Regions from separate parts of the Streptomyces sp. NPDC087263 genome, predicted to be linked through region 1. Evidence: riboswitches for the same ligand, from Rfam matches in the RefSeq annotation. Region 1 holds a riboswitch; each other region holds the start of a gene.

Evidence for each region. A riboswitch is a leader RNA that binds a small molecule or an ion and turns the genes downstream of it on or off. The one in region 1 is predicted to bind S-adenosylmethionine.
Region 2: another riboswitch for S-adenosylmethionine. It lies ahead of ACIPC1_RS18055 (ABC transporter substrate-binding protein); the one in region 1 lies ahead of ACIPC1_RS01225 (aminotransferase class V-fold PLP-dependent enzyme).
Region 3: another riboswitch for S-adenosylmethionine. It lies ahead of thrC (threonine synthase); the one in region 1 lies ahead of ACIPC1_RS01225 (aminotransferase class V-fold PLP-dependent enzyme).
Region 4: another riboswitch for S-adenosylmethionine. It lies ahead of ACIPC1_RS11230 (putative leader peptide); the one in region 1 lies ahead of ACIPC1_RS01225 (aminotransferase class V-fold PLP-dependent enzyme).

What each region holds. Positions count from the first base shown of each region.
Region 1 covers NZ_JBIUYT010000001.1:265,510-270,064, forward strand. The annotation lists gene ACIPC1_RS01220 (PQQ-binding-like beta-propeller repeat protein) at 1-745, opposite strand, end outside; gene ACIPC1_RS01225 (aminotransferase class V-fold PLP-dependent enzyme) at 816-2,177, opposite strand; SAM riboswitch class IV at 2,368-2,484, opposite strand; gene trpD (anthranilate phosphoribosyltransferase) at 2,596-3,660, opposite strand; gene ACIPC1_RS01235 (cytochrome bc complex cytochrome b subunit) at 3,816-4,555, opposite strand, start outside.
Region 2 covers NZ_JBIUYT010000005.1:213,727-218,281, reverse strand. The annotation lists gene ACIPC1_RS18060 (ABC transporter permease) at 1-772, opposite strand, end outside; gene ACIPC1_RS18055 (ABC transporter substrate-binding protein) at 835-2,457, opposite strand; SAM riboswitch class IV at 2,849-2,958, opposite strand; gene ACIPC1_RS18050 (YoaK family protein) at 3,422-4,171, shown strand; gene ACIPC1_RS18045 (class I SAM-dependent methyltransferase) at 4,518-4,555, shown strand, end outside.
Region 3 covers NZ_JBIUYT010000014.1:16,541-21,095, reverse strand. The annotation lists gene ACIPC1_RS35540 (trehalose-6-phosphate synthase) at 1-608, opposite strand, end outside; gene ACIPC1_RS35535 (glucosyl-3-phosphoglycerate synthase) at 685-1,659, opposite strand; SAM riboswitch class I at 1,839-1,986, shown strand; gene thrC (threonine synthase) at 2,004-3,332, shown strand; gene ACIPC1_RS35525 (MoaD/ThiS family protein) at 3,329-3,604, shown strand; gene ACIPC1_RS35520 (cold-shock protein) at 4,074-4,280, shown strand.
Region 4 covers NZ_JBIUYT010000003.1:421,831-426,385, reverse strand. The annotation lists gene ACIPC1_RS11245 (NtaA/DmoA family FMN-dependent monooxygenase) at 1-553, opposite strand, end outside; gene ACIPC1_RS11240 (LLM class flavin-dependent oxidoreductase) at 572-1,816, opposite strand; gene ACIPC1_RS11235 (putative leader peptide) at 1,893-1,958, opposite strand; SAM riboswitch class IV at 2,055-2,168, opposite strand; SAM riboswitch class IV at 2,385-2,529, shown strand; gene ACIPC1_RS11230 (putative leader peptide) at 2,566-2,631, shown strand; gene ACIPC1_RS11225 (glutathione S-transferase C-terminal domain-containing protein) at 2,724-3,503, shown strand; gene ACIPC1_RS11220 (peptidoglycan-binding protein) at 3,518-4,198, opposite strand; gene ACIPC1_RS11215 (SpoIIE family protein phosphatase) at 4,530-4,555, shown strand, end outside.

The sequences.
Region 1 (4,555 bases):
GACAGGCCTCGACCAGCGGAAGCACGCGCGCCGGAACCCCGGAAAGATCGAAGTCCCGTGTGACGATGCGCAGCAGGATCACCGAGTCCTGGCCCTCCCCGAAGGGCTCGCGGCCGCTCGACGCGTACGCCAGCACGGCGCCCAGCGCGAAGACATCGCTCGGGGGCCCCACTTCGGAGCCGTTGCGTATCTGCTCGGGCGAGACGTATCCGACCGAGCCGACCATGGTGCCGGTGCGGGTCATCGCCGTCGCCTCCAGCGCCCGTACGATCCCGAAGTCGATGACCCGCGGACCGTCCGGCGCCAGCAGGATGTTGGACGGCTTGAGGTCGCGGTGCACCATGCCCTTGGCGTGGATCGCGGCGAGGGCCTCGCCCAGTGCGGCCGCGAAGGTGAGCACCGCGTCCTGGGGCAGCGGCCCGACGTCGAGTACCGCGTCACGCAGGTTCGGCCCCTCGACGAACTCCGTTGCCATCCAAGGCCGTTCGCCCTCCGGGTCGGCGTCGATCACCCGCGCGGTGTAGGTGCCGCTCCCCCCGACGGTCTGCGCGGCCCGCACCTCCTGGCGGAACCGGGCGCGGAAGGTGCGGTCCTGGGCGTGCTCGGCCCGCACCACCTTCACGGCCAGCCGGAGCCCGGCACGCGACTCGGCGAGATAGACCTCGCCCATGCCGCCCGCGCCGAGCCGCCCGAGTACCTCGTACGGACCGATCCGCCGTGGATCCGTCTCCCGCAGCGCCTGCACTCCCCGTGACTCCCCTGTTCGCCGTACGGCCGCCGAAGGGGAGCGTATACGCCGTGCTCCTGTCAGGCGATCACACGGCGGGAACGCAACGCCCGTCCTGCGTCCGGTAGTTCCACTTCGCGCCGTCCCGGACGAGCTCCTTGACCGCGCGCACGAAACGCTCGACGTGCTCGTCCGGGGTGCCCGCGCCGAAGCTCACGCGGATGGCGTTGAGGGACTTCTCGCCGGGCGCGGCCTCGGGGGCGCCGCACTCGCCCTGGGTCTGCGGGTCGCTGCCGAGGAGGGTGCGCACCAGCGGGTGGGCACAGAACAGGCCGTCACGCACCCCGATGCCGTACTCGGCGGACAGCGCGGCCGCGAAGTGCGAGCTGTTCCAGCCCTCCACGACGAAGGAGATGACGCCGACGCGCGGGGCGTCGTCGCCGAAGAGCGAGAGGACCCTGACCTCGGGCACCTCGGCGAGACCCGCGCGGACCGTCTCGATCAGGTGCTGCTCACGGGCGACGAGCGTGTCGAAACCGGCCTCGGTGAGCGCTTTGCAGGCGGAGGCGATCGAGTAGACGCCGATCACGTTCGGCGAGCCGGCCTCGTGCCGGGCGGCGCTCTCGTGCCACTCCACGTCCACGCCGCCGTCCGTACGCCGCGACACCTTGCGGCTGGCGCCGCCGCCCGCCAGGTACGGCTCGGCCGCGCGCAGCCAGTCGGAGCGGCCCGCGAGGACACCGGAGCCGAAGGGGGCGTACAGCTTGTGCCCGGAGAAGGCGACCCAGTCGACGTCGAGGTCGCGCACCGACACCGGGTGGTGCGGGGCGAGCTGCGCGGCGTCGAGGACGATGCGCGCGCCGTGCGCGTGCGCGGCGGCGGCCAGCTCACGCACCGGCCACAGCTCACCCGTGACGTTCGAGGCGCCCGTGACACAGACGAGGGCCGGGCCCTGGGGGTCGCGGTGGCTGAGCGCACGCTCCAGGGCCGCGACGGCCTCCCCCGGCGTACGCGGGGCGTTCAGGTACGTCACCTGCGCGTCCCGCCAGGGCAGCAGCGAGGCGTGGTGCTCGGTCTCGAAGACGAAGACCTGGCAGTCGGCCGGAAGGGCGGCGGCGAGCAGGTTGAGCGAGTCGGTGGTCGACCGGGTGAAGACGACCTGGTCGTCTTCACGGCAGTCCAGGAACTCGGCGACGGTGGTGCGGGAGTTCTCGAAGAGGTCGGTGGAGAGCTGGGACAGGTACCCGGCCCCCCGGTGCACGCTGCCGTAGTACGGGGCGTAAGCGGCCACGTCGTCCCACACCCGCTGGAGGGCCGGGGCGCTGGCGGCGTAGTCGAGGGCGGCGTACGTGACCTCGCCACCGGTGACGAGCGGGACGGTGACATCTCGCCCCAGAACGGGCAACTGGGTACAAACGGCCTGGTCGGTGGCAACGGTGGAGACAGACATGGCGAACTCCTGTGAGACGCAGGGAAATCACCGCGCGAGCCGGTCCATGGAGAGGACGCTCAGCGCGGGAAGGGGGGTGACAGGGATAGGCGGAAGAGGGGCTCTACGCCCTATCGCATTCGCTTGCTCACAGAAGGCTCCCTCGAATGACCAGGACCCCTGGGCCTTAACCACTCAGAAGAGGGCGAGGGGTCCGCGCTTGCCGCAGACCTCGCTGCCTACGGCCTGGTCTTCACCCGGGGCACCCCGCCACGGACGGAGGGTTGCCGGACAGTCGGCCGGGGCCTCATGACTGTCACTCATGACCTGCCGAAAAAACTAACCGAACCGATCGCGACGGCGCAACCCGTGTCCGGATCCCGGAACGCGGAAAGGGCCGGACCTCTTCGGCCCGGCCCCCTGCGAACCGCCTCGCAAACTACGCGTTGGTCGCCGCCACCCACCGCTCCAGCGTCCGTTTCGCCGCCCCCGAGTCGACGGCCTCCGCCGCCTTCGCCATCCCCGCGCGAATCTGCTCCGCGAGCGGCCCGTCACCCGGCGACAGGGCCACCAGCGCCGCCGCCGAGTTCAGCAGCACGGCGTCCCGCACCGGCCCCGTCTCGCCGTCGAGGAGCCGGCGCGCCACGTCCGCGTTGTACGTGGAGTCCGCGCCCCGCAGCGCCTCGATCGGGACCAGGTCAATGCCGACGTCCCTCGGGTCGAAGGTCTCCTCGGTGACCTTTCCGTCCCGTACGACCCACACCCGGGAAGTGGAGGTGATGGTCAGCTCGTCGAGCCCGTCGTCGCCGCGGAAGACCAGCGAGGAGTTGCCGCGCTCGGCGAAGACGCCCGCCACGATGGGCGCCATGCGGGGGTCCGCGACGCCGACGGCCTGCGCCTTCACCCGTGCCGGGTTCGTCAGCGGACCGAGCGCGTTGAAGACCGTGCGGATGCCCAACTGCCCCCGTGCGGCGCCCACATGACGTAGCGCCGGGTGGAACTTCACCGCGAAGCAGAAGGTGATCCCGGCCTCCTCGGCCACTTCGGCCACCCGCTCCGTCGTCAGCTGCAGATTGACCCCGAGCTTCTCCAGCACGTCGGACGCCCCGGAGGCGGAGGAAGCCGCCCGGTTGCCGTGCTTGACGACCTTCGCGCCCGTCCCGGCGATGACGATCGCCGCCATGGTGGAGATGTTGACGGTCTTGGCCCCGTCACCGCCCGTACCGACGATGTCGACGGTCCTCCCCGGCACCTCGATCACGTTGGCGTGCTCGTACATCATCCGTACGAGTCCGGTGATCTCCTCGACGGTCTCTCCCTTGGCCCGCAGCGCCACCGCGAACCCGGCGATCTGCGCGTCGGTCGCCTCACCGCGCATCATCAGGTTCATCGCCCAGGCGGTGTCGTCCGCACTCAGGTCACGGCCGTCGAGCAGGCCGTTCAGCAACCGGGGCCAGGAACGGTCCGCCGCGGTGTCGCCTCCAGCGGGGTTCACAGCGCTCATGGTCGCTCCTGGGGTACTCAGAGAGGTACGGGGGTGGACTTGCCCCCATCCGTAGGGGCGAGTCCACCCTATCCAGCCCTGGAGACGGCAAAGAGCCCCGTCCATGCAATGGACGGGGCTCCAGCCGTGGCGATCAGCGAGGATCGTTCGGGCGATCAGTGGTGGCCGTGGCCGCTCGTGATCTCCTTGTACTCCTCGACGGTGGGCTTGGGGATCTGGTTGTCCTCCCCGTAGTAGCCCTTGCTGAGCTTGGCCCGCAGCTTCTGCGCGCCCTTCACCTTGCGCTCGACACCGTTCTCGTCGACGCCCGGGCCGATCTCGGCCGGCTGGTACTGCTCGTGCGCGGTGAGCGTGTGCAGAGCCTCCTGGCTGAGCGGCTCGTGGATCTCGATGAACTCACCGTGCGGCAGGCGCTTGATGATGCCCGACTCGCGGCCGTGCAGCACCTTGTCCCGGTCCCGGCGCTGAAGGCCGAGGCAGATCCGCTTGGTGGCGATGAACGAGAGGACCGGGATGACGAAGAAGCCGATCCGTACGAACCAGGTGATGGAATTGAGCGAGAGGTGGAAGTGGGTCGCCCACAGGTCGTTTCCACCACCGATCAGCATCACGAAGTACGCGGCCAGCCATGCCACGCCGAACCCTGTACGGGTCGGGGTGTTGCGTGGCCGGTCGAGGATGTGGTGCTCGCGCTTGTCGCCGGTGACCCAGGACTCGATGAAGGGGTACACGGCGATGGCCACCAGCACCAGCGGGAAGATCACGATCGGGATGAACACGCCAAGCACGAGCGTGTGACCCCACAGGTTGATCTCCCAGCCCGGCATCACACGCACCAGACCTTCGGCGAAGCCCATGTACCAGTCCGGCTGGGCACCGGTGGACACCTGATCCG
Region 2 (4,555 bases), on a different contig from region 1:
ACACGGTCTCGACGACCACCGAACCGGCGACGAGCTGCCCGGCCAGCAGCCCGACGATCGTCAACGCCGGCAGTGAGGCGTTGCGCAGCGCGTGCCGCAGGTGAATACGCAGTCGGCCGGCGCCCTTGGCCCGCGCGGTCTCCACATAGGCCTGGTCGAGCGCCGTGAGCAGGCTCTTGGCCAGCACCTGCGCGACCAGGGCGCCGGTCGGGATCGCGAGCGTCACCGCCGGCAGCACCAGACCCGGCAGCCCGTCGTTACCGAACGCGGGGAACCACCGCGCCCGGAAGGAGAACAGCTCGACGAGCACCAGCCCGACCCAGAACGTCGGCACCGACACCCCCAGCGGCGGCAACGACAGCAACAGCTGCCGCAACCACCGCTGCGTGGTGTAGGTCGCCAGCACCGCAAGACCGCCACCGAAGACCACCGCGAGCAGCAGCGCCGCTCCGGTCAACTGCAGCGTCTGCGGCAGCGCGTCGGCCAGCGTCGAGGTCACCGGCCGACCGGTGGAGACCGCGTTCCCGAAGTCACCGCGCACCGCCTTGCCGAGATAGTCGGCGTACTGCACCAGCACCGGTTTGTCGAAGCCGTACTCATGCCGCAGTGCGGCGATCTGCGCCGGATCGATCTGGCCCGAGTCCGCTCCGGCGCCGGCCATCGCCGAGACCGGATCACCGGGCAGATAGTTCAGCACGAAGAACGACACCGTGTACGCAGCCCAGAGCACCCCGAGTGCCTGTGCGAGACGCTTGCTCACATAGTGACGCATTTCCTGCCCACCTCCTGTAGCCGACGACCGGATCGGACGCTCTGTCGCGCATCCACCGGCTGCTAGCCGATCCAGGTGTCGTGCAGCTGGATCCGGCTGGAGGCATCGAACGTGAGGTTGTGCACCTTCTTCGCCACCCCCAGCTGGGTCTGCAGCTCCACCACGGGAATGACGTAGGCGTTCTGCACGATCAACTGCTGTGCCTGGCCGACCAGTTCCTTCCGCTTGGCCACGTCGGCAGTCGCCGCCTGCTGGGTCAGCGCCGAGTCCAGCGGGCCCGCCGGCAGGCGGTAGAGGTTGGCCAGCTCGGTGGAGTACTGGCTGCGCAGGATGTCCGGGTCGGCGCGGGTCAGGTTGCCCCACGACGCGTCGAAGTCGCCGGACTGCAGCATCGTGGCGAACTGGGCGGTCTGCGTCTCCTTGAGGACCACGTCGACTCCGACGGCCTTGAGCTGCTGCTGGATCAGCTCCAGGGCCGGCTGGTTGGTGGCCGAGTTGGCGAACCACCTGACGATCAGGCTGAGCTTGGTGCCGTTCTTCGATCTGATGCCGTCACTGCCGACCTTCCAACCAGCCGATTCCAGCAGGGACTTCGCCTTCGCCGTGTCGAAGGCCAGGTCGGAGCCCTGGTCGGCGTAGTCCGGTGTGGTGTACGCCAGGATGCTGGTCGCCGGCCTGGTGCCGGTCGGGAACACGGTGTCGACGATCTGCTGCCGGTCGATGGCGAACAGGAGCGCCTGACGCACCTTCACGTCCTTCAGCAGCGGGCGGGAGTTGTTCAGCCCCAGGTTGAACACCGCACCGGGATTCGCCCGTCGTTGCAGGTTCACCTGGCCACCGGTGAGCGCAGCCTCGTCGGCCTTGCCGACGCTGCTGATCGCGTCCACCTGACCGGACTGCAGGCTGCCGGTGCGCACGCCCGATTCGGGCACCACCTTGAACACCAGCTTGTCCAGGTACGCCTCGCCCTGCTTGGTCCACAGGGACGAACCCCAGGCGTACTTGCTGCGCTTGGTCAAGGTGATCGCCTGGTTCTGCACATAACTCTCCAGCGTGAACGGCCCGGACCCGACCACACCCTTGCTGCACTTCTCCTGCGGGCTCTGCTTCGCGCTAGCCGACGACTCGATACCCAGTGAGTGCGTCGACGTGGCCTGGAGGAACTGCGCGTTCGGCTGCTGGAACTTGACCCGCACCGTGAGCGGATCGACCGCGGTGGTGCTGTCCACGCCGCTCAAGTACCCCTGGGCCAGCGTCCCCAGGGCGCCGAGCTTCGGTACCGCGTCGAAGTTGTCCTTGACCACCTGCGCGGTCAGCGGTGTCCCGTCGCTGAAGGTGACACCTGATCGCAGGTGGAAGGTGAACGTGGTCGTGTCGGAGCTGACGTCCCAGCTCTTCGCCAGCCACGGCACAATTCTGCCGGTCTTGGGATCCTGGTCGGTCAGGGAGTCCACGATCTGGCGCAGTGAGTAAATGGTGTCGTTGCTGCCCACCTGCTGCGGATCCACGCAGCCCACGTCGGAACCCACCGCGAAGGTCAGTGTGCCGCCGGACTTGGCCGGGCCGTTGTCGCTGGTCGAGCCGGCGCTGTCGCTCGACGTGCAGGCGCTCAGCAGGAGGCTGCTTGTCACAAGGGCGGCGAGTGCCGCCCACCGGGTGGGTCGGGAATCCGGATGCGATATCACGGACGGGTTCTCCTACTCCAAAGTCACCGCGCACATGCCGGTGCAGACCAAGGCGAAGTGGACCTGGGCAGACCTGGGCGAAGTGACGGAAATATTCGGAAGATGTCTGGGGAAAGGGTGCCGACGAAGGCGTGACAGTGCCGCGGACTCCGACAGCACTGTGAGAGCCCGCAGGGAGTCGCCCGCGGCGTCAAAGCCGTCGGCGAACGTCAGTCAGGAAGGCGGGGAGGCCGGGACGCAATCAGTCGTGACACAGACAGCTGGTGAAGAGCTGCAGGTCGATGTGGCGTCGGCGGGAGAATCCGGAGAACACCGCAGCGGCCGCGATCGAAGCACTGAGATCACTGCTGTTCGGCACGCTGGTCCTCCCGATCTCAGGCCCGGTCAAGGGGCCACGCGCTTGCGGGGTCGATGACCCCGCCGGGCTTTCACCTGGAGCACCCCACCGCGGTGGAGGGTTGCCGATCAACGAGCCAGGGCTTGACGCTGACACTCAATGCCGCTTGGAACGCTAACGAGCGTCGCCATGATCCGTCAATGCCGACAGGCGAGTTGGGCCACGCACGGCACGGCGGACCGAGTTGCGAAAGGCCCGGAAACGGCCGTCCCGAACTCTCCTGACCGGGCGCCGGTCGGACCCGAGGCGCCCCGACTCAAGAAATCGTCGGACCTGTCTGTTTTGTCATTCCAGAGGGCCTTCGTAGTTCTTTGCTGAAACCTGAGTAAGGTTTCGCCCAAATATGTGGCTTTTTCCCAGATGTGGTCACATCCTGAACGCGGGAGATAAATGTGTACCTAGCAACTAGTCGGGGCGAGTTGCCGACTCTGGGCGCTTGGAGGGAAAGGCATGCAATGGAGCAGCCTGCAAAACACCCACGGCCGGCGGTCTCGACTCGAACGTTCTCGGGACACTCGACCTGCCGCCCCGACCCTGCCGGTCCGGGGCGACGGAGGAGCCGAACCCGTGGATGACCGGCGTGTGGACCTGGCCGCAGCGCACGCGACGCCGGAACTGCTGGCCATTCGTGACCGGCTGCTTGTCGCCCTGGCGTTCTCGTCAGGCGTCTTCGAGGCGATCTGCTTTCTCTCCTTCGGGAAGGTCTTCACGGCGTTCCAGACCGGAAACCTGGTGTTTCTCGGACTTGGGGTAGCCGGCACGCGGCCGCCCGCCGGCCCGGATCCCGTTCGCGTGGTGATTTCACTTGCCGCGTTCGCCGTGGGGGCCGCAGTGGCAACACGGATCCTGACCGCGTTCAACGGCGACGAGGAGATGGAGGACTCGCAGATCTTCGAAGCGTGGCCGCGTCGCGTCTCCATCGCACTGTGCGTCGCGACGGTGGCGCAGGTCGGTTTCATCGTCGTGTGGATGGCGGCGTCTCCGTCCAGCCTCGTGTCCAACATCCTGGTCGCCCTCAACGCCTTTGCGATGGGTCTGCAGATGAATGCCGTTCGGTCGCTCCATGTGCCGGGCATTTCCACCACGGCGGCCACGGCCACCTTCATCAGCTGGATTTCCGGTATCACCACCTGGTCTCTGAAGCCCGCCGCGGTACGTCGCCTGACCGGGGTCCTGGTGGGCATGGTGGCCGGCGCCTTCGTCGGAGACTGGATGCTCAGCCACGCGCACACCTACGCGCCGGTGCTGCCAGTGGTCGTGATCGCACTCGTCGTCGCGGTCGCCTCCGTGATGCTGAAGCAGAAACCTGCGCGGTAGAGCGTCGGCGAGCGGGATCCTCGCCTCGGCGCCGGTACGGCCGACATGACGGTCGTACCGGCTCGGGCTGACCGGCACTGTGGCCGGGATCCGGCTTGAGCACCGTGGTGAGCTGCAGCGCACGGGCGGGCGGTTTCGGGGCTGCATCCCGTACGCGAGGCGAGTCGGTAGGCCGCCTTCCGCCCTGAAACGGCGTGGCTGCCGTCCGCGGCTGGGCAGTCGGCCCGGCGCCCCGTGCCGACCGGGCCGCCGTCCACGGGAGGCGGCACCGCTATTCACGGCTTCGCCGAGGCCCGTGGGCCCTTGGGTTCGCCCGCAACGACCGGCCGTACCGCACAATGGTGCGATGATCGACGGTACTTCGCGGACAACAGCCGAGCCGCC
Region 3 (4,555 bases), on a different contig from region 1:
ACCTGCTCGGCGATGTCGTCGGGGAGCATGCGGAAGTAGTCCACCGGCGCCCACGGCGTGTGCGAGAAGTGCCCGATCCGCAGGTCGGGGCGGAGCTCCCGCAGCATGCCGGGGACGAGGGTCAGGTGGTAGTCCTGTACGACCACCACGGCGCCCTCGGCCGCCTCGTCGGCCAGCGCCCGCGCGAAGGCCCGGTTGTAGGCCTCGTACGACGCCCACTGGCGCCGGAACTCCATGTCGAAGACCGGCTCCAGCGGCGTCTGGTAGAGCATGTGGTGGACGAACCACAGCACGGAGTTCGCGATGCCGTTGTAGGCGTCCGCGTGCACCTCGGCGTCGATGTCCAGCATCCGTACGCCGTCCTCGCCGACCCCGCGCCTCACCGCCTCGCGGTCCCCGTCGCCGAGCGCCGAGCACACCCACAGGGCGCCCGCGTCCGGGCCGATCGCCGACAGGCCCGAGACCAGGCCGCCGCCGCCGCGCCTGGCCTGGAGCTCGCCGTCCTCGCGCACGTCGTAGGAGACCGGGCCGCGGTTGGACGCGACGAGGATCCGGTGGGAGCCCTGCGGGGATGCCGTGGAAGCAGCAGTCGAAGCCGTGGAAGCCATACGCGTCAATCTAGCCCGGCCCGGAAACGCTCAAACGTACGGACGGGGTACCGCGCAGACGTATACCGTCGACGGTTTACGCCGCTTTGCGTGACTGATACTCCGAGATTTCCGCCATCGGAGGCCGTTCTTCCGTATCCACGGAGTACGTGCGCGGCTCGAAGCCGGACTCGCCCCGTTCGAACTGGGTGATGGCCGGCCGGATGAGGTGGCCGCGGGCGAGCCGGAGCTGTGCGGTGCGGTAGATCGCGGCGGACATCCGGCCCAGCGCCTGGCCGTCCTGGTGCCGGTGCTTGCGCACACCGACGTCGACCTGGGCGAGCGCGTCCAGGCCCACCAGGTGCAGCGCGTCGACGAGCATGCCGAGCTCCACGCCGTATCCGACGGGGAACGGGAGCTGTTCCAGGAGGGTGCGGCGGGCCGCGTACTCGCCGCCGAGCGGCTGGACGAAGCCGGCCAGCTGCGGCCAGTGCATGTTCAGCAGGGGGCGTGCCATCAGTTCGGTGACACGGCCGCCCTGACCGGCCGCGGTTCTGCCGGAGGTGGGTTCACCCGGCAGGTTCAGCGGGCGGTCGTACATCGCCTTGACCAGGTCCACGCCCGGATCGGTGAGCAGCGGCCCCACGATCCCGGAGACGAAGTCCGACGAGAACTCCTTGAGGTCCGCGTCGATGAAACAGACGATGTCACCGCTCGTCACCAGGAGTGACCGCCACAGGACCTCGCCCTTGCCGGGCACGGCCGGGATGCGGGGAAGTATTTCGTCCCGGTGGACTACTCGGGCGCCAGCGGCGGCGGCGACCTCGGAGGTGCGGTCGGTCGAGCCCGAATCGATGACGACGATCTCGTCGACGAGGGGGACTTTGCGGGTCATCAGGTCGCGGCGGATGATGGAGACGATCTCACCGACCGTGGCCTCCTCGTTGAGCGCGGGCAGGACCACGCTCACCGTGGAGTTGGTGGATCGTTTCGCGGCTATGAGCTTCTTGAGCGGCCGGTCGGTCACGGACCAGGAGCGCGTGCTCAGCCAGCGCTCGACGTCTTCAAGCACGTGCGGCTCTCCCTTGCGTTCATTGGGATGCTTGTGCCCGTCGCCGCGGCAGCGTTTGGTGTGTCGCTGGCATCTCGCGGTTCGGACGGCTCTCTCCACCATCCAGGCCTTCGGTTACAGTCTTGAACAACGCTGATGACCATCGCATGTCGGGGGTCGTCCGGCGCACAACTGAATACCGCTCATCCAGAGGGGCAGAGGGATACGGCCCGTTGAAGCCCCGGCAACCCTCCAGCTGGTTCTTGTCACATCGATGTGGCGAGGCTCCCGGCTCGGGAAGGTGCCAAATCCGTCTCACGGCGAAGTGCGTCGTGAGGAAGATGAGGAGAAAGGGCCTCGCCTCCATGGCTGCGCAGACAGTTGCAAGCACCACTGCACACACCACGAACCCCGTGACCTCCCCGGATTCCGCGAACTCCGTCGACCTGGGCCCCGCCACCGCGCTTTCCTGCCGCGAGTGCGGACACCGCGTCCCGCTCGGCCCGCTCTTCGCCTGCGAGGAGTGTTTCGGCCCGCTGGAGATCGCGTACGACTTCTCGGCCTACGAGACCGAGGACCTCCGCAAGCGCATCGAAGCGGGCCCCGCGAACATCTGGCGCTACGCGCCGCTCCTGCCGGTCCCCGCGGACGTCGCGGAGAAGCCGAACATCAACCCCGGCTGGACCAAGCTCGTCAAGGCCGACAACCTGGCCCGCGCGCTGGGCGTCACCCCCGGCAAGCTCTTCGTCAAGGACGACTCCGGCAACCCGACGCACTCCTTCAAGGACCGCGTCGTCGCCCAGGCCATCGAGGCCGCCCGCGCCTTCGACTTCACCACCCTCTCCTGCTCCTCCACCGGCAACCTCGCGGGCGCCGTCGGTGCCGCCGCGGCCCGCGCCGGCTTCCGCTCCTGCGTCTTCATCCCGCACGACCTGGAGCAGGGCAAGATCGTCATGGCCGCGGTGTACGGCGGCGAGCTCGTCGGCATCGAGGGCAACTACGACGACGTGAACCGTTTCTGCTCCGAGCTGATCGGCGACCCGGCCGGCGAGGGCTGGGGCTTCGTCAACGTCAACCTGCGGCCGTACTACGCGGAGGGCTCGAAGACCCTCGCGTACGAGATCTGCGAGCAGCTCGGCTGGCGGATCCCCGACCAGCTGGTCATCCCGATCGCCTCCGGCTCCCAGCTCACGAAGATCGACAAGGCTCTGCAGGAGCTGATCAAGCTCGGCCTTGTGGCGGACAAGCCGTACAAGATCTTCGGTGCCCAGGCCGAGGGCTGCTCGCCGGTGTCGGTGGCCTACAAGGCCGGCCACGACGTCGTACGGCCCCAGAAGCCCCACACCATCGCCAAGTCGCTCGCCATCGGCAACCCGGCCGACGGGCCGTACGTGCTCGACATCGCGCGGCGTACCGGCGGCGCCGTGGAGGACGTGAACGACGAGCAGATCGTCGACGCGATCAAGCTCCTCGCGCAGACGGAGGGCATCTTCGCCGAGACCGCGGGTGGCGTGACGGTGGGTGTGGCGAAGAAGCTGATCGAGAACGGTCTGCTCGATCCGACCCTCACCACCGTCGTCCTCAACACCGGCGACGGCCTCAAGACCCTGGACGCGGTGGCCTCGGACACCGGGCTCACCGCGACCATCCGCCCGAACCTGGACTCCTTCCGAGAGGCTGGCCTCGCGTCATGAGTGTCAACGTCCGCATCCCCACCATCCTGCGCACCTACACCGGCGGCAAGGCCGAGGTGACGGCCGAGGGCGGCACCCTCGGCGAGGTGATCGCCGACCTGGAGCAGAACCACACCGGCATCGCCGCACGCGTCCTGGACGACCAGGGCAAGCTGCGTCGCTTCGTCAACGTGTACGTGAACGACGACGACGTCCGCTTCGAGCAGGGCCTGGAGACGTCGACGCCGGACGGCGCGGGCGTCTCGATCATTCCGGCCGTCGCCGGAGGCTGACCGTCACGCGTCATTACTTACGGTGATTGCCGTTACCTTAGGTAATTGCGGTCACCGAGAGTTCATCGAATTGCCCCCTCCGTGAGAGAAGCGGAGGGGGCAATTCTGTATGGTTGAGCGCGGTACAGTTGGGGAAGCCGCTTCGCTTTCGAGTTGGTTTCATGCCGGGCGCATATGAGTCCTCGCCCGATGCCCGACAAGAAGTAGCCAAAGTGCCCCGCCTCTTTGAGCCGTTTATGGCATTTACGGGGCCCGACTTGCCCTGAAACTTTGCGAATTCTCCGCATATTCCCGATCGGTCGTGCTCAGAATTCTCGTCCGATTGACCTGTTGCAGAGGGCAGTTGGACAGATACATTCAGCCGCGGTCGACGCGTTCCGGCGCACACCCCCAATCCTTGGGGGGTGAGGTCTGACCCGGGCCCGCGAAGTGCGGTCCTGTGCAAGGGCCAGTAATAGGGGAGTTAGGCATGGCTCAGGGCACCGTCAAGTGGTTCAACGCGGAGAAGGGGTACGGCTTCATCGCGGTCGACGGTGGTGCGGATGTATTCGTCCACTACAGCGCGATTCAGATGGACGGCTACCGCACCCTTGAAGAGGGCCAGCGGGTCGAGTTCGAGATCTCGCAGGGCCAGAAAGGGCCGCAGGCGGACATGGTCCGGCTGGCGACCAGCTGAAGCACGCGCCGACTGATAGTTCTGTTCGACGTGACGAAGGGCTCGTACCTCCACCAGGGGGTGCGGGCCCTTCGGTCTGCCCGTCCGTCTGCCCGTCCGTCTGCTCGTCGGTCTGCTCGTCTGCCCGCCCCCTGCGGCCGGCTGTCCGCGGGTCCCTCCGGCTGTCTTCGCGCCGTGCGCGCCCCCTGCTTCACCTGGGGATCTTCCGGAGTCGCTTGCACTCGGTAGGGGCGAGTGCTAATCATTGGCGTTAGCACTCTGCAGGTGAGAGTGAC
Region 4 (4,555 bases), on a different contig from region 1:
TGCCGCTCGCCTGGTCGGCGACGATCTCGTCCCCTCGCCAGGAGTCGAACAGTTCGTGGGTGGTGGCCAGGAACTCCTTGGCCCGGGAGTACCGCTCGTCCTGTGGGAGGAAGCCGCCGCGGCGGAAGTTCTCACCGGTGAAGGCGTCCCAGGAGGTGACGACGTTCCAGGCGGCGCGCCCGCCGGAGAGGTGGTCGAGGCTCGCGAACTGACGGGCCACCTCGTAGGGCTCGTTGAACGTGGAGTTGATGGTGCCGGTCAGGCCGAGGTGTTCGGTGACGGCGGCGAGTGCGCTGAGGATGGTGAAGGTGTCGGGCCGTCCGACGACGTCCAAGTCGTAGATCTTGCCGCCCTGTTCGCGCAGTCGCAGCCCTTCGGCAAGGAACAGGAAGTCGAACTTGGCGCGTTCGGCGGTCCGCGCGAAGTGCGCGAAGGAGCTGAACTCGATATGGCTGCCGGCCTCGGGGTCGCTCCACACGGTGGTGTTGTTGACGCCGGGGAAGTGCGCCGCGAGGTGGATCTGCTTGAGCGGCTTGTCCGTTGACTTGCTCATGAGTGAGGTCCCTCCGGCTCAGACGTGGGCGGCGTAGCGGTTGGCGGGGCGGGCGAGCCCCAGCAACCCGCGCAGGGTGTCGGCCTCGTACGAGTGCCGGAAGGCGTCGCGGCGCTGGAGTTCGGGGACCAGGCCCCGGGTGATCGCCGGGAGGTCGTGCCCGGCGACGGCCGGACGCAGCCGGAAGCCGGTCAGCCCGGACTCCCGCAACTCCTGGAGCAGATCGGCCAGTTGTACGGGGGTGCCGGTGAACACCCGGGCGTCGCTGGTGTACGGGTAGCCCGCGAGGGCGTCGAGACGCTCTCGCCGGTCCACCGCGGCGGCGGGGTCGTTGTCCAGGAACACCACCAGGTCACCGAAGAGGTGCAGGGGCTCCTCAGCGCGTCCGGCCGCTTCCTGTTCGGTGCGGACCGCGGCGACGATGGCACGCGCCTCTTCGACGTCGTGCGGAGTGACGTACCCGATGTCGGTGCTGCGGGCGAGCAACCGGAACGGCGCGCCCGTCGTGGACTCGTGGGCCAGTGCGGTGACCAGGGGCTGACCCTGCGGCGGGCGGGGTGTGATGGACGGGCCCTTGACGCTGAAGTGCTTGCCCTCGAAGTCGATGTAGTGCAGCTTGTCGCGGTCGACGAAGCGGCCGGTGGTGACGTCCCGGATCTCCGCGCCGTCCTCCCAGCTGTCCCACAGCCGGCGCACCGCCTCGACGTAGTCGGCGGTCTCGTCGAAGAGATCGACGATCAACTCCTGTAGAGCCGGGGTCTCCAGGTCTTCGATACGGAGCTTCGGAAACGTCCGGCGTCCGAAGTGAGCGGCCTCGTTCTGCCGCGCGGACGCCTGCACCCGCAGGCCCGCGCGGCCGGTGCTCACATAGTCGAGGGTGGCGATGGCCTTGGATGTGTGGAAGGGCTCCGTGTGGGTGGTCACCACGCTCGGCACCAGCCCTATGTGGCTGGTCAGCGGCGCGACACGAGCTGCGATGAGGACGGCGTCGAGCCGACCGCGTACCTGGTCGGTGCGTGCGTCCGGTTCGCTGAGGCGTGCGGACTGCGGGCCGAGTCCGTCCTCGATGGTCACGAAGTCGAGCAGGCCGCGCTCTGCCTCGGTGATCAGGTCGGTCCAGTACGAGGCGGTGAACAGATCCTGGGGGCGGGCCACCGGATCACGCCAGGCTGCCGGGTGCCAGCCCGCGCCGTCGAGGGCGACGGCCAGGTGCAGTGCGGCGGTGGAGGAAGAGGATGAGGGCAACGACGTTGACGAGGACACGAAAGGGGTGCCTTCCTGATCGACCGTGTGAGATCGCCGGGCCTCGACTGGGAGGGTGCGGCGGCGGGGTGACAGGTCAGGGACGACAGAGCGCGCCGGCCACGCGCTGGAGGTCGATGTGCGGCCGGGAGTACAGGTGCACGCGACGGCGCGGGGCGAGAACCGGGACACGAAGACGGGGCACGGGCTGCACGTCCGTCACCTCCGCCCTTCCGGCTCGGCGGGCTGGAGGCCGCCGGCATCGCGCTTGCGGAACCCGGGACGGGTACCGCCTGGTCGTCACCTGGAGCACCCCGCCGCGGAGGAGGGTTGCCGGTCAGCAAGCCAGGGCTTGACGCTGACGCTCATAACCTGCTGGGGACGCTACGGGAGGCCACAGCGGTGCGCAATGCCCGGGGATCATGGTCGTGCTCACACCGCCGCGCGTCCTCAGGAGCGACAACCACCGGGCCGCGCAATCTGTTCCACGCCTCCTGTCCAGCCTGAGGCACGCCGAATGACCACCTGGTGAGACCGCGCCGGAGGCCTTCTTGACGGCCTCACGGAGCGCACCGACACTGACGGGGACGGTCACGATTGTCAGCGCCCTTGGGGCAGGTTCTCCTGCCCGTGAGGTCATCGGCCCCGGCCCGCTGGCAGGCAACCCTTCCACCGCGACGGGGTGCCCCGGGTGACGACCGGGTTCCGCCGGTGCGGTGGGACAAGCGTGGTCTCGCGTCTCGCGGGCCCCGAGGGTGGGACAGGTGGGAATGGCCAACAGCGGTTTGACGAGACGCCTGCACATCGATCTGTTGCGTGTCTCCAGCGCCTACTAGTCCGAGCGATCCGGACCGGTACGTAGCGCAGTCACTCCGCCCCGCCGCGGTGCCCACAAGGTGGCCGTGGCCTCCTCGTCCCATGGAGAGTCATGTCCGAGACAATCTCGCACGCCTCAAACTCCGGTACGTCCAGCACGTGTACCCCGACTCCGTGCGTTCCCAGCTCACTTGACGCGGTCCCCCACCCCCGGATCGCCGCCACCCCGTCCGCCCGCCCGCACCGTTTCCGCAGCCGTATCGGAGTGGGTCTCGCCGGCGGCTTCTACCCGGCCCCGCACCGCTACGAGTTGTATCTGTCCGCACACTGTCCCCTCTCGCTGCGGGTCTCCATCACCCACGGCCTGCTGGGTCTCAAGGACTCGGTCGCCACCACTCTGCTGGCGCTCCCCGCCGACACCCCCTCCGCGTTCGCCTCACTGCGCGGGGCGTACGAGGCCACCTGGCACCACTACGACGGTCCGCTGACCGCCCCCGCGCTGTGCGACCGGTGGAGCGGACGCGTAGTCAGCAACCACACGCCCGACATCCTGCGCGACCTCGGCGACCTCTTCGCCGACCGCGCCGGATCCTGTCACTCCCCGCTCCGCCCGGCGGAACTCGCCGCGGACATCGACGCCCTGCGCGACCTCCTCGACCGGGATGTCACCCCGGGTGCGCCGCCGCAGGAACGGTCGGCGGCCCTCGACCTGCTGAACGGTCAACTCGCCGCTGGTCCCTATGCGTTGGGCAAGGAACTGACCGCGGCCGATGTGGACCTGTGGGTCGCCCTCGTCCCACTCGAAGCGGCCCAGGACCTGTCCTCGTACGCGCTCCTCCAGGACTATGTGCGACGTCTCGACGCCCACCCGGCCTTCCATCGGCACCTGTAGGTCAGGAGTGCTCGTCACGTACGGGATTCCAGGGCGGCCCGGGTGTCGTTGCCGTAGACGCCCGTCTCATCGCCCCGGATCCCGTACCAGAGCTGGAAGCGGGCCACGGCCTCGGTGAGTGTGGGGTCGTAGGTTCCGCTCGTGACGCCGCTCTGGTACACGTCCGGGATATGGAGGAGCCGTTCCTGGAGTTCCGTCACGTCGGGGCCGCGGTCTCCCTCCCGTAGGGTGCCGATGCCGTCCGGTTCGGCGGCGCCGGAAGGGGCCTGGGCGACGGGTGCCGTGGCGGACGGGGCGGCACCGGTCCGCGATCCGCCGTCACCGTCGGGCAGCAGCATGGCCAGGGCGAATCCGACCAGCGCGGCCGCCGCCACCGCACCGACGACCGTGGCCCGGCGCGGACCGGTGGCACGCTCGGGCCCGGGTTCACGCATGGGCGGTGCCGCCGGCTCCGCCTCCCCGCCAGCGGCATAGTTCTCGCCGGCCAGGACGGGCGTCAGTTCCTCCGTCTCGCCCAGGTGCGCCGACGACCATCTGATCGACTCAGGGCTTTCGTCCGGGCCGACGGCCTGCTGATCCTCACGGAACTCCCTCACCAGTTCCGCGAGGGCCTCCGTCCGGCGGCGTTGCTGGACGTAGGTGGGTTCGAGTGCCGGGCGGCGCATGGGCTGCTCGCGTTCGGGCGGTGTCGACACACTGCTCTCCTTCCGTGCGACGCGGTCTCCCGCCATCCCCGTGGAGAGATACGGAGGCACCGGCACGGGAGTTCAACCACTGCCGGCCGACTCCGTGACGGACGGGACGGATGGATGGACGGGCGGACGGACGGACGCGGCACGTGACCCGTCACTGTACGTAACCCTCCTCGGCCTCCGTGCGTCCCGCCGTGCGACAAGTCCAAGCCCGCGCGACAGTCGTACAACGTGAAGAATGGGTGCGAGCGGGTAAGACCACCTTCGGAGAGCGGAGAGGGTCGCGGTGGTTTCGAGCAAGGAACGGGACGTGTCGGCCCGGCAGCGCTTCGACATGACGGACGCCGTGCCACTGCTGCT